Massilia litorea: one gene and its partner. The protein of the gene in region 2 interacts with the protein of the main gene of each other region in a pairwise test. Links are inferred from orthologs where the notes say so. Each region holds a gene or a part of one and is shown on either strand. Other genes may lie near its edges.

Region 1 (3,031 bases), 1.2 Mb from region 2 along the record:
CGCGAAGGCGGCCACGCCGAATTCCTGCCGCAGCGCATCGTCTACGTCTCGTGCGGCCCCTCGACCCTGGCGCGCGACGCCGGCATCCTGGTGCACCGGGCAGGCTATGTGATGAAGAAGGCGGGCGTCGTGAACATGTTCCCGCACACCTCGCACGTCGAGTCGATCGGCGTGTTCGAGCTGGCGTAATCGTAGGGTGGGCTCCGCCCACGCGGTGATACGCGCCGATTCCGTTATCGTGCTCGACGATCTCGCCGCCGCGTATCACCGCGTGGGCACAGAGTGCCCACCCTACGAAAAGCGCAAAAAAAGCCGACCCTCGGGTCGGCTTTTTTATTCAGGCAAACTCGCTCAGTCGCGGCTGCCGCCCGCAAAGCCCAGCAGGGCCAGCAGGTTGCTGAAGATGTTGTACACGTCGAGGTAGATCGCCAGCGTCGCCGAGATGTAGTTGGTCTCGCCGCCGTTCACGATGCGCTGCACGTCGTACAGGATGAAGGCCGAGAAGATGCCGATGGCCAGCACCGAGAACACGATGGACAGGGCCGACATCTGCAGGAAGATGTTGGCGACGCCCGCCAGCAGCAGCACGATCACGCCGGCGAACAGCCAGCTGCCCATGCCCGAGAAGTCGCGCTTGGTGGTGGTGGCGATGCTGGCCATCACGGCGAAGACGACCGCGGTACCGCCGAATGCCGTCATGATCAGCTGGCCGCCGTTGGTGTAGCCGAGCGTGTGGCGCAGCAGGGGCGTGAGCATCAGGCCCATGAAGAAGGTGAAGCCGAGCAGCACGAACACGCCGACCGCCGATTCCTTGGTCTTTTCGATCGCGAACATGAAGCCGAAGGCGATCAGCATGAAGATGACGAAGCCCATGCCGCCGCTCAGCATCGGCAGGCGCATGCTGACGCCGATGTAGGCGCCGAGCACCGTCGGCAGCATCGACAGCGCGAGCAGCCAGAAGGTGTTGCGCAGGACTTTGTTGCGCGTGACCTGGCCTACGGCCACGTCGTAAGCGGGTTGCTTTTGCAGGATGGGATTCATGTTGCCTCCGGTTGATAAAGATGTATTGCCACTCAAGCATAGCATGGCGCCGCGCGCGTATTGCCATCCTTAAGCGATCCCTAAGGAGACCGCCGGCGGCTGGTCACGTTGACAAGGCGGTTTTTCGCCGCCACTCTACCACTTCGGCCTCCACCGCCGCAATATCGGCTATATGGGGCGAGGTATGGTAAAATCAAAGGTTGATTGAGTTCTCTTCTTCTCGATTTAAACCTTTCTTTTTATTGGAGTTTTTACATGGCAATCGAACGCACCCTGTCGATCATCAAACCAGACGCAGTTGCAAAAAACGTGATCGGCCAGATCTACACCCGCTTCGAGCAAGCTGGCCTGAAGATCGTCGCGGCCCGTATGACCCAGCTGTCGCGCGAGCAGGCTGAAGGTTTCTACGCTGCCCACAAAGAGCGCGGCTTCTTCAAAGACCTGGTCGACTTCATGGTGTCGGGTCCTGTCATGATCCAGACCCTGGAAGGCGAGAACGCCGTCCTGAAGCACCGCGACCTGATGGGCGCGACCGATCCGAAGAAAGCTGAAAAAGGCACGATCCGCGCCGATTTCGCCGATTCGATCGATGCCAACGCCGTGCACGGTTCGGACGCTGTCGAAGCTGCCAAAGTCGAAATCGCCTACTTCTTCCCAGAACTGAAGTAATCGATTTTCTGTAGTACGCACCGCTCGCCTGATGCCCCAGGCCCGGCGAGCGGGGTTGCATCACTTTTTAGTATTTAGGAACAACATGACGACTCTCACCAACCTGCTGGACTTCGATCCCGCGCAACTCGTCGCTTACTGCGCCGAATTGGGTGAGAAGCCGTTTCGCGCTAAGCAGCTGCAGCGCTGGATCCACCAGTTCGGAGCCGCCAGCTTCGACGACATGACCGATCTGGCCAAGTCGCTGCGCGAAAAACTGAAAACCCGTGCCGAGGTGCGCGCACCCGGCATCATCAGCGACAACACCTCGAGCGACGGCACCCGCAAATGGCTGGTCGACGTCGGCAACGGCAATGCGGTCGAAACCGTGTTCATCCCGGAAGAAAACCGCGGCACGCTGTGCATCTCGACCCAGGCCGGCTGCGCCGTCAATTGCCGCTTCTGCTCGACCGGCAAGCAGGGTTTCAACCGCAACCTGACGGTGGCCGAGATCATCGGCCAGCTGTGGATGGCCGAGTTCGAACTGCGCCGTACCAAGGGCATCGAGCCGGGCCCGAAGGGCGAACGCCAGATCACCAACGTCGTGATGATGGGCATGGGCGAGCCGCTGCTGAACTACGAGCCGACCGTTACCGCCTTGAAGCTGATGCTCGACGATAACGCCTACGGCCTGTCGCGCCGCCGCGTGACCCTGTCGACCTCGGGCGTGGTGCCGAACATCGACAAGCTGTCCCAGGATTGCCCGGTGGCGCTGGCCGTCTCGCTGCACGCCTCGAACGATGCGCTGCGCGACATCCTGGTGCCGCTGAATAAAAAATATCCGCTGCGCGAACTGCTGGCGGCCTGCAAGCGCTATCTCGAATTCGCGCCGCGCGACTTCATCACCTTCGAGTACTGCATGCTCGACGGCTTCAACGACAGCGACGAGCATGCGCGCGAACTGATCGCGCTGGTGAACGATCCGGTGGTCGGCATCAACTGCAAGTTCAACCTGATCCCGTTCAACCCGTTCCCGGAGTCGGGCCTGTTCCGCTCAAAAAATCCGCGCATCAAGGCCTTTGCCCAGGTGCTGATGGACGCCGGCATCGTGACCACCGTGCGCAAGACGCGCGGCGACGACATCGACGCCGCCTGCGGCCAGCTCGCCGGCGAAGTGCAGGACCGCACCAAGGTCGCCCAGCGCATGGAAAAGATGGCGGAATACCAGAAGAAATTCGGCGCCGACTTCGGGCGCATCGTGGAGATTCCTTCTTGAACCAGGCTGTGCCAGGCCGGACGATCGGACGCCACTTCGCCGCTGCATGCGCGTTGTGCCTGCTCG
Region 2 (3,237 bases):
CTGCGGGCGCGGTCGAGGCGGTCGAGGGCGTCCAGGGTGAGCGCTGCAACGCCGCCGAGGTCGTTGCCGAAGGGCGCCATGGTGCCGCTCAGGTCAGCCTTGATGGCGTCCGCCGTCGAGCGGAACACATCGCCGTCGGCCAGGGCGTGCAGGTTGTTGCGCAGGCTGCCGAACAGCGCCTTGGTTGCGTCGAGTGGGGTGGTCCCGGTTGGCGGCGGTGGCGGCGGGGGCGTGACCGGGTCCGGAGCTGGCGGCGGCGTCACCGGGCCCGGAGGCGCTATCAGCACGGGAACGCCCACCACCTTGTCCTTGCCGGTGCGGTTGATGTTCTTGTCCTCGGCGACTGCCTGGACGGCATCGCGCAACTGCGCAAGGCGGGCCGGATCGAGGGCGGGCTGGCCATCCTTGACGATCACCGACGACGCCAGCCAGCTCACCACGCAGGCGATACGCTCGGCAGCGCTGCTCTGCGCGCAACCGGCGCTGGCGCTACTGCCCAGTTTCGAAATCGCGGCCAGCATCAGGCTCTGGTTCTTCTCCTCCTCGCTGGCGGCGGCGGCGGCGGCGCTGTTCGAATTGACCGGCTTGACCGTCTCGGGGTCGAAGCCGAGCAAGGTGCGCACGCGGGTTTTGGCTTGGGCGATGGCCTGCGGCGGCAGCTTGCCGTCGGCGGTCTCTGCCGTGCGCGCAACCATTTCGCTGAGGGGCGACACGCTGCCCTGATAAGGGCCGGCGGCATTGCCGGCCAGCGTCACCACGCTGCGCAACTTCATGCTGGTGGGGAGGGCGAGATCGGTGCCGCTCGCTTCGTCGGCCATCACGGCGCCTGGCGCCGCCACCACTTCGATCAGGAAATTCAGCACCGCTGCAGGAATCTGCAGTGTATAGGTGCCGTCCGGGCCCGTCGTCGCACTCGCCAGTGCCGCACCGCCGCGCGCGCCCTGCGCGTCGATGGCATACACGTTGACCCTGGCGCCCTTGATCAGGCCTTTGGCTGCGGTTCCCTGCACGGTGCGTTGGGCAACCGGCGCGTCGGGCACAGGCGCGCTGTAGCCGCCGCCTCCGCCGCCGCATCCGGCCAATGCCAACGCCAATACGAATACGCCCCTTTTGATTGCTGTTCCGGCAAATGTTTGCATGGTGATCCCTGTTGGTTTCCACTTCCGCGTAACGCGGCCCTGATACCCGCACTTATCTGTTGCAAAGATGCAAGTGTAGGGCGGGGACGGGCGGGATCGCCTTGGGGAAAATCAACAGGGAAGGGCAGGCTATGGTGGAAAAACGACAGGCCATGCCGATCGGGCAGCGATGGCGAAGGCGCGCTTCAAACCAGTTCCGTGTGCTCCGTAATCACCGTGTCGAGCGGGACATCGTGCTCATCCGCGGCGAATTGCGCCTGCTGGCACGCGTATGCGATGCCCAGCGTGAACGGGTGCGGCGGCGCGGCCAGCGTGCGGTCATAAAAGCCGCCGCCATAGCCGAGCCGGTAACCCTGTTCGTTGAAACCGAGGCAGGGCACGAGCAGCGCCGGCGGCCGCGCCACGGTGCGCAAGCCGGCCGGCACGGCGATGCCCATGGTGTCGACCTCCATCGCCTCGCCCGGCGTCCAGGCGGCAAACGCGAGCGCGGCGTGGCGTTTGAGCACGACCGGCAGGGCCAGCGCCGCGCCTTCTTGCGCCAGCCGGGCATAGGTCTCGCTCAGATCCGGCTCTCCGCTCAGGGGCCAGTAGACGGCCAGCAGGGGCGGGCGCGTGCGGCGCCACCAGGCCAGCACCTGGTCCCCGATGCGGCGGTCGCGCTCACGCTTGCCGGCGCCGTCGAGGCTGGCGCGCTCGGCCTTCAGATGGCGGCGCAAGGCAGTCTTGGCCGCCTTGGCGTCCCCGCCCGCGTCGTCGGCTGCGGGTGCGGCAACCGCTGTTTGTTGTTTTGGCGCATCTTTTTGCGCGGCCGCGCAGGTCGCTTCGCGGGCAGGGTCGCAGGCCTGTTCCCCACTCGCGGCAGGGGCGCCGACAGCAGGCCGCTCCCCCCCATCGGGCCCCGTTACGGCAGGCTTGTGTGCTGGTCGCGCAATGGATGCGCATGGTATTCTTGATTTGCCGGTCATGGTTCGATGAAGGGTTGTCATTCGTGTTTTTGCTTCCGAAGAATTTCTTAGCCGGCGCCGTCCTTGCCGCAGCCAGTGCCTCCGTCCTGGCCGAGGCGCCCCCGGCGACTGTGCCCACGGTGCCGCCGGTACCGGGCGCCACCAGCGTTCCTGCGGCGCCGGGCGCTGCGCCCGTCAACGAGGTTTCGCGCGCCGAGGACGACACTTTCCTGTTGCTGCGCGAAGCGGCGCGCCAGAACGACAGCGCGCGCGCCAATGCGCTCGCGTCGCGCCTGCCCAACTACGTACTGGCTTCCTACGTCGACTATTATCGTCTCAAACCGCGCCTGCGCGAGGCGAGCGCGGACGAAATCCGCGCCGTCCTGCTGCGCCACCAGGGCACGGCGGTCGCCGACCGCCTGCGCACCGACTGGCTGCTCGAACTCGGGCGTGCGCGCGACTGGAACAATTTTGACCGGGAATTGGCGCAAGCGGCGCGCAGCGACGACGTACAGGTACGCTGCTACGCCTTGCTGGCGCGCGCCGCGCACGGCGAACGGGTGGTCGACGAAGCGCGCACCTTGCTGGTCAATCCGCCGGCCTATGGCGAAGGCTGCGCGGCCCTGATGGCGCAACTGGCGCAGACCGGCCAGTTGAGCCAGGACGAACTGCTGGCGCAACTGCGCCTGGCGGGAGAGATGACGGCCACCGGCCCCTCGCGCCGCATCGCGCAGCTGGTGGGCGCGTCCGACACGCGCGCCGCGCAAGCGGTCGACGTGCCGGCGGTGGCCATGGCGCGCGGCATCGGCACCACCCGCGCCGAGCACGAAATCTACCTGGTCGCCCTGGGCCGCATGGCGAGAACGAGCCTGAAACTGGCCACCGTCGCCCTCGACAAGAACAGCAGCAAGCTGAGTAGCGAGGAGCGTGCGATCGGCTGGGCGAACGTGGCGCTGGCCGCCTCGCTCGTGCTGGCGCCGGAAGCCTACGAGTACTGGCAGCGTGCCGAAGGCGCGCCCCTGACCAATTTTCAGCGCGAATGGAAAGCCCGCATCGCCCTGCGCCGCGGCGACTGGAAGCAGGTCGCCGCCACCATCGACGCCATGCCTTCTCCCTTGCGCGACGAGTCCGGCTGGGTCTACTGGCTGGGCCGC

Evidence for each region.
Region 1: the proteins of LPB04_RS07180 (region 2) and ndk interact in binary tests that used the Escherichia coli proteins (3 or more experiments, as listed by UniProt). The link is inferred for Massilia litorea from one-to-one orthologs.

The regions. Positions count from the first base shown.
Region 1 is NZ_CP062941.1:2,853,726-2,856,756, forward strand. The notes cover bases 289-3,003. They hold ndk (nucleoside-diphosphate kinase), read left to right. Parts: upstream 289-1,296; coding sequence 1,297-1,710; downstream 1,711-3,003. Other genes in these bases: LPB04_RS12720 (Bax inhibitor-1/YccA family protein), read right to left, coding at 352-1,041; rlmN (23S rRNA (adenine(2503)-C(2))-methyltransferase RlmN), read left to right, coding at 1,796-2,965; pilW (type IV pilus biogenesis/stability protein PilW), read left to right, coding at 2,962-3,003. Outside these bases: 23S rRNA (uracil(1939)-C(5))-methyltransferase RlmD, read left to right, coding at 1-189; more of pilW, read left to right, coding at 3,004-3,031. UniProt on the Escherichia coli protein: Major role in the synthesis of nucleoside triphosphates other than ATP. The ATP gamma phosphate is transferred to the NDP beta phosphate via a ping-pong mechanism, using a phosphorylated active-site intermediate.
Region 2 is NZ_CP062941.1:1,610,210-1,613,446, forward strand. The notes cover bases 91-3,011. They hold LPB04_RS07180 (5-formyltetrahydrofolate cyclo-ligase), read right to left. Parts: upstream 1,856-3,011; coding sequence 1,325-1,855; downstream 91-1,324. Other genes in these bases: LPB04_RS07175 (hypothetical protein), read right to left, coding at 91-1,094; LPB04_RS07185 (lytic transglycosylase domain-containing protein), read left to right, coding at 2,134-3,011. In the rest of the region: more of LPB04_RS07175, read right to left, coding at 1-90; more of LPB04_RS07185, read left to right, coding at 3,012-3,237. UniProt on the Escherichia coli protein: Involved in the removal of 5-formyltetrahydrofolate.